DNA from 2 places in the Aneurinibacillus thermoaerophilus genome. Region 2 is predicted to be linked to the other one. Evidence: a T-box and tRNA genes for the amino acid it is inferred to sense, from the RefSeq annotation. Region 2 holds a T-box; the other holds one or more tRNA genes.

Region 1 (4,427 bases), 1.0 Mb from region 2:
TTCCGACAGCTGGCATTGCTGGGGAAGTCGCCGCGTTAGCTGGGGATTTTTCTGGCTTAGCTGGATGCTGTTGTTTGGGTATCCTTGTTTCTTGAGGGGCTGACGGATTTGAGGATGTGTCTTTTTCCTTGTCCGGTTGTTGCCCTGTCTTCTCCTGTTCTTGTGCTGCTGGCGCTTTGCTGGACATCGAGTTTAAAAACGCGGTTGCCGATTTAACAGGTGAGCTGTCATTGAAAATCAAGTTGAGTTGTATAATGACACCGAATGACAATAAGGCAAGCCAAATTCTGTTTCTTCGTTTTCTCCTCCGGTCGTTCTCCACAACAATTCCCTTCTTTCTCTCTATAAAGCATAAACTTGGGCATAATGCCTATTTTACTATATAGACGGAAACAATGTATAGAAAGTTTCAGGAAAAATGAAGCTTTTCCAAGTCCGTGAGCTTGCTTTCGATCTTCACTATAAAATTATACATTAATAAACTTTTTTGGAAATAGGAAAAATCACTCAACCTGGCAACCTAGGCATAGCGGAATGCGCTGCGGAACTTTTCTCCTGAGAAAGAAATCGCTATAATGAAAGAAAATTATTTTTCGTTGCTGGCAATATATTAAGAGTGATGAAGAATATAAGAAATGACAACGGAGGGATTTATGTTATGATGTCGTATGACGAATATATGCGTTCGGTTATTCAGCCGATGCGCACAGAATTAACATCCGCAGGTTTTGAAGAATTACTGACACCGGAAGAGGTACAGGAGAAGTTCGAAGATATGAAAGGCACTGCTCTGGTGGTAGTGAATTCTGTGTGTGGATGCGCCGCAGGACTTGCGCGCCCGGCTGCCATTTATTCTGTACAGCACAGCGAGAAAAAGCCGGATTACCTTTACACGGTTTTCGCCGGCCAAGACAAAGAGGCAACTGCGAAAGCCAGAGAATATTTCACCGGTTATCCGCCTTCCTCTCCTTCTTTTGCCCTTATGAAAGACGGAAAGCTTGTTTATATGATGGAGCGCCATCAAATCGAAAACCGTCCTCTTGAAGTGATCGCAGCTGACTTAATGGGCGCGTTTGAAAAACATTGCGGGTAATTGGAATTTCTGAATCAGGAGCGTTGACTGACTTTTGTATTCGCTTTTTGCGAAGAAACTGTATTTGTGCGCCGCTTTGATCAAAGCGGCGCATGTAAAACATCAAAGGATGGAAACAGACTAAGGCCACTTTTTCGCTTTTGCTCATCATGCTGGTGGGAGAAAAGCCTAAGAGCGCAGACGAAGAATAGATGCAAAGCGGTCGTGTGATAAGCCTTTAAAAAACTATTGCATTCATAAAAAACTGATGATAAAATAAAGCTTGTCGCTGTTGATGAATATGGACAGGTGTCCGAGTTGGTCGAAGGAGCACGATTGGAAATCGTGTAGGCGGGGATAACTCGTCTCGTGGGTTCGAATCCCACCCTGTCCGCCATGCAATATGGAGAAGTACCCAAGAGGCTGTAAGGGGCTCCCCTGCTAAGGGAGTAGACGGGTCACACCGTGCGCGGGTTCGAATCCCGCCTTCTCCGCCATTTCACATTATTGCTATTGGGGCGGCGTAGCTCAGCTGGCTAGAGCGTACGGTTCATACCCGTGAGGTCGGGGGTTCGATCCCCTCCGCCGCTACCATATTACTTACTCTTGGTGAGTGCATTTGATGGTTTGAAATGTATGTTCCGGGAAGTGGCTCAGCTTGGTAGAGCGCCTCGTTCGGGACGAGGAGGTCGCAGGTTCAAATCCTGTCTTCCCGACCATTTTTCGTTTGGTGTCTGCATACATCGTGAATAGACAAGCCCTGATTCTTTTCTAAGGATTAGGGCTTTTTTTGTCGTATAAGTTGTATGAGAAGGTATGCATCGCTTTATTACTATAAAGCGATGCATACCTTCTCTTTATAAGTAAACGAGAAAACACTCGCGAGGCGCGTGCTACGCAGGGAGAGACAGACCGGCAACGTTTATTGATTCTCCTTAATATGTAAAAAATGCTTGTAGATGTAAAGTGTAAAGAGGATTTATATTGTCTTTCGATACATAACAATAAAGGGGGGGACAAACGTTTTTCTCCTTTTTTTAAATTGTAACTTGTTTCGATGAAGAAAATGGTGGATACTGGTATTGTAGGGTTTTTTGCCTAATTATTTTAGGAATGACTATATGAATGAGGGTGTTGCAATGCTTACCATCGTTGAATAGTAAAGGCTAAATGTAATTGCGAGAACCTTGAAAATACCGGGCTTTTCATGAAGTGCAATCAGTGGAGTTTTGCAACACCCTATTTGGAACAAATAGGAAAAAAGGAGAATATAGTATGGAAAAGAAATACTCCCCACGTGTAAAAAGAACAAGAGAGAAAATCTTGCAGTCCGCAGTGGAAGTCTTTTCACAAAAAGGGTTCCAAGCTTCAACGATTCGCGAAATTGCCCGTTTGGCTGGCGTAAATGATTTAACAGTATACCGTCACTTTGAAAGCAAAGAAAAATTGTTTAATGAAATGTTTCGACGCCACAGTTTGTTTACCGAAATTAGTGAGTATATCGTTCAGGGGATAAGTGATGACTTTGAGCGCGATATTCGTTTGATTATCAGGACATTTATTACGGTATTTAAAAAAGAATTGCCGTTGATTAAACTGTTGCTGAGCGAAGCGGAAAAAATGAAAGAATGCAGGAACTATACGTTTTTATTTACAAAAAATATTATCGAAGCGCTAACTTCCTTTTTCGAATATTATAAACTCGCTGGACAAATTCGTCGGGATGTTAACAGTCACGCGGTTGCTTCGGGGTTATACAGTATTTTGTTTGCCCGTGTATACGCTTTAATTTTATACGGGGAAGGGAAGCAGAACTCTGCCACGATTACAGAAGAAGAGCTTATGGAAGGTTGGGTCGATTTATTTGTTGCGGGAACGGTAAATTCCGAATATTCGTATGCTAAATAACGAACGAAAATATATGTTTAAAAAAAAACATTCGTTTTTTGTTGATTCTTTGCAGGCCAGGAGTTATAATCATGGAGGTCTCAATTAAACAATGTACATACCTCAAGGAGGCTTTCGATCATGAAATATGATGTAGTAATTGTAGGAGCGGGGCCTGCTGGTATTTTTACCGCGTACGAACTAACGAGAAAGAATCCTCATCTGGATGTTTTATTAATAGATAAAGGGCATGATATTTTTAAACGGCGCTGTCCGATTCTGGAGAAAAAAATTAAAAAATGTCCGCCACCAGCTGGAAAAAAAGAATTTAGCGGCTGTTTGCCGGCCTGTTCCATTACAAATGGGTTTGGTGGCGCCGGTGCATATTCTGACGGTAAATTTAATATTACGACTGAGTTCGGAGGCTGGATGACAGATTATTTGCCGCCTTCTCAAGTGCTTGAGCTTATCCGCTATGTGGACGAGATTAATCTAGAGCATGGCGCAACGCGCAACATTACGGATCCGACAACGCCGGCCGTGCGCGAAATTGAGCGCAAAGCAGCGGGTGTAGGATTGAAATTGCTTCGTGCCAATGTGCGTCATCTAGGAACTGAGCAGAATCTTGAAATTCTGGAAAGTATCTACCGCGAACTGGAAAAGAAAGTTCAGATGAAGTTTAAGACGGAAGTAGCCGATATTATTGTAGAAAAAACGGCCGTTGGAATGGAAATTCGCGGTGTAGAATGCCGTAATGGCGAAACATACTTGGCTGATAAAGTGGTTATTGTTCCGGGACGGGACGGTTCGGAATGGTTTGGCAATATGTTGAAACGCCAAGGGTTGCGTCTCTTAAATAACCAGGTCGACATTGGGGTACGCGTAGAAACAACGAATGTTGTCATGGAAGAAATCAACCATCATTTGTATGAAGGAAAATTTCTGTACAGATCTTCTACAGATCAGGTTATTCGCAGCTTTTGTTCTAACCCGAGTGGATATGTAGTAGTGGAAAATCACAGCGGCGTTATGGCAGCAAATGGTCACGCTTACAAAGATGAAAAGCTTGGATCGCCGAATACGAACTTTGCACTGCTTGTGTCCCATGTATTTACAGAGCCGTTTGACAAGCCGAATGAATATGCCAAGGAAATTTGCCGTCGTGCGAACGATTTGTCCAATGGCTCAGTTATTGTGCAGCGGTACGGAGATATTAAGCGCGGCCGTCGTACAACCGAGAAGCGCTTAAAGGAAGGATTTATCGAACCGACGCTTAAAGAAGCGGTACCGGGCGACTTGGGGTTAGTGCTGCCGTACAATACGATGAAGAGCCTGATTGAAATGGTAGAAGCGCTTGATCATGTTACGCCCGGGATTGCGAGCGACCATACGCTTTTCTACGGCGTGGAAGCGAAATTTTATTCCGCACGGCCGTATTTGAATGAAAACTTCGAGACAGAGATTAAAG
Region 2 (4,427 bases):
CGAAAGCGATTGGCGCCGGCGCGTCTGTTGTCATGATCGGAAGCCTGTTTGCTGGTTGTGAAGAAAGCCCGGGCGAATCTGAAATCTATCAAGGCCGCCGCTTTAAAGTGTACCGCGGTATGGGCTCTCTCGGTGCGATGAAGGACGGAAGTAAAGACCGTTACTTCCAAGAAAAAGAAGATGATAAAAAGCTTGTGCCGGAAGGGATTGAAGGCCGTGTCCCGTACAAAGGACCGCTGGCGGATACAGTGTATCAACTGGTTGGGGGCTTGCGGGCAGGCATGGGCTACTGCGGCACAAGAACGATCGAAGAACTGAAGAACAACTCGCGCTTTATTCGTATTACTAATGCTGGGTTGAGAGAAAGCCATCCGCATGATGTGCAAATTACGAAAGAGGCGCCGAACTATTCGCTGTAAAGGTTGTTGTTAAAAAATAGTTAGCAAGACAGGGCATAAACTCCCTGTCTTTTTTTATGTTGTATGGTAGAATCATATTGTTGTTTAAATAAAGTGGAGGTGCGAAAGTTGTCAATGTATATGAAACAGATAAAGAAACCGCTGGCTTTAGCATTGGCGTTGCTGATGTTCTTTTTGCCTATTTTTATGATAAATCCCGGACAGGCTCAGGCGGTTTCTCCAGCGTTGAATCTGGATGTCAAATCCGCCATTATGGTTGAGGCCACTACAGGGAAAATTCTTTATAAATACAATGAGAACCAAGCGCTTCCTCCGGCCAGTATGACTAAGATGATGACCGAATATTTAGTGTTGGATGCGATTAAAAAGAAAAAAATTACTTGGGACCAGAAAGTAACGGTTGACGATTACGGCGCGTTCTTAGGTAAATCGGGTAGTTCGGGTGTGTATCTTGCCAAGGGAGACGTACATACTGTAAAAGAGCTGTATGAAGCGATGGCGATTTACTCCGCCAATGATGCTACCGTTATGCTGGCCGAAACGGTGGCCGGTTCGGAAAACGAGTTTGTAAAGCTGATGAACCAAAAAGCGAAAGAATTTGGCATGACGCAGACATACTTCGCGAATTCAACCGGATTACCGCTTGCGGATTTGAAGGCATTCGCACCAGAATCCGCTGACAGGGATACTGTAATGTCCGCTCGTGACGCTGCTATTTTGGCAAAAGAGCTTATTACCCAGCATCCAGAAGTGTTGGAGACGACAAAAATTCCGCGGAAAATATTTCGTGAAGGTACGCCACAGGCTTTGAAAATGGATAACTGGAACTGGATGCTTCCGGGACTTGTAAAACAATACAAAGGTGTAGACGGTTTGAAAACGGGTCATACGAATGCGGCCGGTTTCTGCTTTACAGGTACGGCGGAACGGAACGGAGTGCGCCTGATTACAGTTGTTATGGGTACCAAATCATTTGTAAGTCGTTTTACAGAAACGAGCAAGCTGTTGGATTATGGGTTTAGTAACTATAAAATGCAGCCGTTGCTTGCCCAGGGCGCTCAAATTTCAGGTGGAGAGAATGCAAAAGTCAACAAAGGAACGGCAAAAGAAGTGGCCGCTGTGACCAGTAAGCAGGTGTTGTATCCGGTCAAAAAGGGAGAAGAAGGGGCTTATAAACCGAAGGCTGTATTGCAGGAAGTAACGGCGCCGGTAAAACAAGGACAAGCTGTAGGTTACGTAAAAGTTGTTGGGCCGAACGGCAAGTCGGATGAATTCCTGCGTCCGATCGACGAACAAAAGGCTGGCGGCACGTTGGTTGCCAAAGAAGAAGTGGAAGAAGCAGGCTGGCTTCGTCTTGCATTCCGTGCATTTTTCGGTTTCATTGGCGACATTTTTTCAAGCCTTGGGAACATGATTAAAGGCTGGTTCTCCTGATCATTGAACGTTTTTTCTTGATATTTATTTGCGAGATACATTTTGCATCTTGTTTCCGGATATAGTAGAGTATAGTTATATAGTTTTTTTCTAAACAAATAAGGAAAGGCTATGACGGGAACAAGTAAGCGGAAGCTGTGCGTCCAGAGAGTCGGTGGAAGGTGCGAACCGAACGGACAGGCCGCTGAAATCCATCTCTGAGCTAGCGGTGAAGAGCCGGATCATATTACATCCGTTATCATGTGTAAGAGGGCATACAGGCGCCATGCGAGCGCTGTATGCTGAATTAGGGTGGCAACACGGATCATCCCGTCCCTGAGTAGGGAGGGGATTTTTTATTTTCCAAGTAAGGATTCAGGAGGAGATATGCATGTTAGATGTTAAACGCCTTCGCAATGATTTTGCCGCTATTAAAAAAGCGCTGGAAACACGCGGCGAGAAATTGAATGAAATCGATAAATTCGAGGATCTGGATGTAAAGCGTCGCAGGCTGCTGGCGGAGAGCGAACAGTTGAAAAATAAACGTAATGTTGTATCGGATGAAATCGCGCGTTTGAAAAAAGAAAAGCAAAATGCGGATGATTTAATCGTGGAGATGAAAGAAGTATCCGCAAAAATCAAAGAATATGATGAACAGATCCGTGTGCTGGAAGAAGAAATTTCTCAGATTATGCTTGGGATTCCGAACGTGCCGCATGAAAGTGTGCCGGTCGGTTTGACGGAAGATGACAATGTGCCGGTGCGCCATTGGGGCGAGCTTCCGAAATTTACATTCGAGCCGAAGCCGCATTGGGATATTGCAGCTAGCCTTGGCATTCTTGATTTTGAAGCGGCGGCCAAAGTTACCGGAAGCCGTTTCGTGTTCTACAAAGGGCTTGGCGCGCGACTGGAGCGTGCATTGATTAACTTTATGCTCGATTTGCATACAACTGAACACGGCTATGAAGAGATTATGCCACCTTACATTGTGAATCGTGACAGTATGATTGGCACCGGTCAATTGCCAAAATTTGAAGAAGATGCCTTCAAAGTAGCGGATACTGATTATTTCCTCATACCGACAGCGGAAGTTCCGGTGACAAATTATCATCGTGAAGAAATTATTCCAGGAGATACGCTCCCGATCCGCTATGTGGCATACAGTGCTTGTTTCCGTTCTGAGGCTGGGTCTGCGGGGCGCGATACGCGTGGTCTTATTCGTCAACACCAATTCAATAAGGTCGAACTTGTCAAGTTCGTTAAACCAGAAACATCGTATGATGAGCTGGAAAGCCTCGTAAATAATGCGGAGAAGGTGCTACAGATTCTTGGGCTTCCGTATCGTGTAATGAGCATGTGCACAGGTGATTTGGGCTTTACAGCGGCGAAGAAATACGATATCGAGGTATGGTTGCCGAGCTATGATACGTATCGCGAGATTTCGAGCTGCAGTAACTTTGAAGACTTCCAGGCTCGCCGTGCGGGAATCCGTTTCCGGCGTGAAGCTAAATCGAAACCGGAATTCGTGCATACATTGAATGGTTCAGGCCTAGCAATTGGCCGTACGATGGCTGCGATCTTAGAGAATTATCAGCAGGAAGACGGTAGCGTTCTGATTCCAGAACCGCTTCGTCCGTATATGGGCGGTCTGGAAAAGCTTGTACCGAAAGCAAAGTAAGCATAGAGCAGAAAAGACGTACACAATAAGAACTGTGGTACGTCTTTTTGCTTTATATAACTTTTGAAGCACTGGCTAATTGTGAACAATTTGTAGAAAAAATGGTATTATTGTAGATATTTGTTCGTTTAATATTATAATTTAGGATAGATTAATTTCATTGATAGGAGAGAGAGAATGGGAAAGCTCAATAACAAAATTGCGGTTGTTACAGGAGCAGCAATGGGAAATGGGGAAGGTATTGCCAGAACTTTTGCAAAATACGGTGCTCATGTTGTACTGCTTGATATGTCTGAACGGGTATTTGAGGTTAAGCAACAACTCGAATCGCAAGGATATGCGGCTACAGCTTATCAGGTTGATGTGACAAACTTTACAGAAATTAAGCAATGCATCGATCAAGCCATTCAGGATTTTGGGAAAATTGATGTTCTTGTGAACAATGCAGGCGTTATTAGGCTTGCAAGCTTTTTGGATATGAGTGATGATACAAGAGATTTTCAATTTGATGTAAACATTAAGGGTGTATGGAACGTAACAAAAGCTGTTCTGCCAAACATGGTGGAAAATAAATACGGAAAGATTGTAAATATGTCCTCTGTGACCGGAACGATGGTAGCTGATGAAGGGGAAACGGCTTATGCGACGACAAAAGCGGCTATTTTAGGCTTTACTAAGGCATTAGCACGGGAAGTCGCGCGTTATAATATAACAGTGAATGCGATTTGTCCTGGATACATTCTGACACCGATGGCAGAGCAAATTGCGAAGGAATCGAATGCAACGAATCCTAATGCCGTCGTTGATGGAATTGCAAGCGGAGTACCGTTAGGAAGACTGGGACGCATTGAGGAAGTCGGAGAGCTGGCGGCTTTTTTGGCTTCTGATGAGTCAAGCTACATTACTGGAACGCATGT

The links. The T-box of region 2 lies ahead of serS (serine--tRNA ligase). A T-box ahead of a tRNA ligase gene usually reads a tRNA of that ligase, here a tRNA-Ser.
Region 1: it has a tRNA-Ser gene. The T-box ahead of serS (serine--tRNA ligase) is inferred to sense a tRNA for this amino acid. The anticodon was not compared.

The regions. Positions count from the first base shown of each region.
Region 1 covers NZ_CP080764.1:1,051,365-1,055,791, forward strand. Annotated here, with positions in the region: gene K3F53_RS05655 (polysaccharide deacetylase family protein) at 1-322, opposite strand, end outside; gene K3F53_RS05660 (BrxA/BrxB family bacilliredoxin) at 659-1,093, shown strand; tRNA gene K3F53_RS05665 (tRNA-Ser) at 1,376-1,469, shown strand; tRNA gene K3F53_RS05670 (tRNA-Ser) at 1,478-1,569, shown strand; tRNA gene K3F53_RS05675 (tRNA-Met) at 1,590-1,666, shown strand; tRNA gene K3F53_RS05680 (tRNA-Pro) at 1,715-1,791, shown strand; gene K3F53_RS05685 (TetR/AcrR family transcriptional regulator) at 2,348-2,980, shown strand; gene K3F53_RS05690 (NAD(P)/FAD-dependent oxidoreductase) at 3,101-4,427, shown strand, end outside.
Region 2 covers NZ_CP080764.1:17,252-21,678, forward strand. Annotated here, with positions in the region: gene guaB (IMP dehydrogenase) at 1-419, shown strand, start outside; gene K3F53_RS00065 (D-alanyl-D-alanine carboxypeptidase family protein) at 534-1,853, shown strand; T-box leader at 1,956-2,173, shown strand; gene serS (serine--tRNA ligase) at 2,224-3,510, shown strand; gene ucpA (SDR family oxidoreductase UcpA) at 3,688-4,427, shown strand, end outside.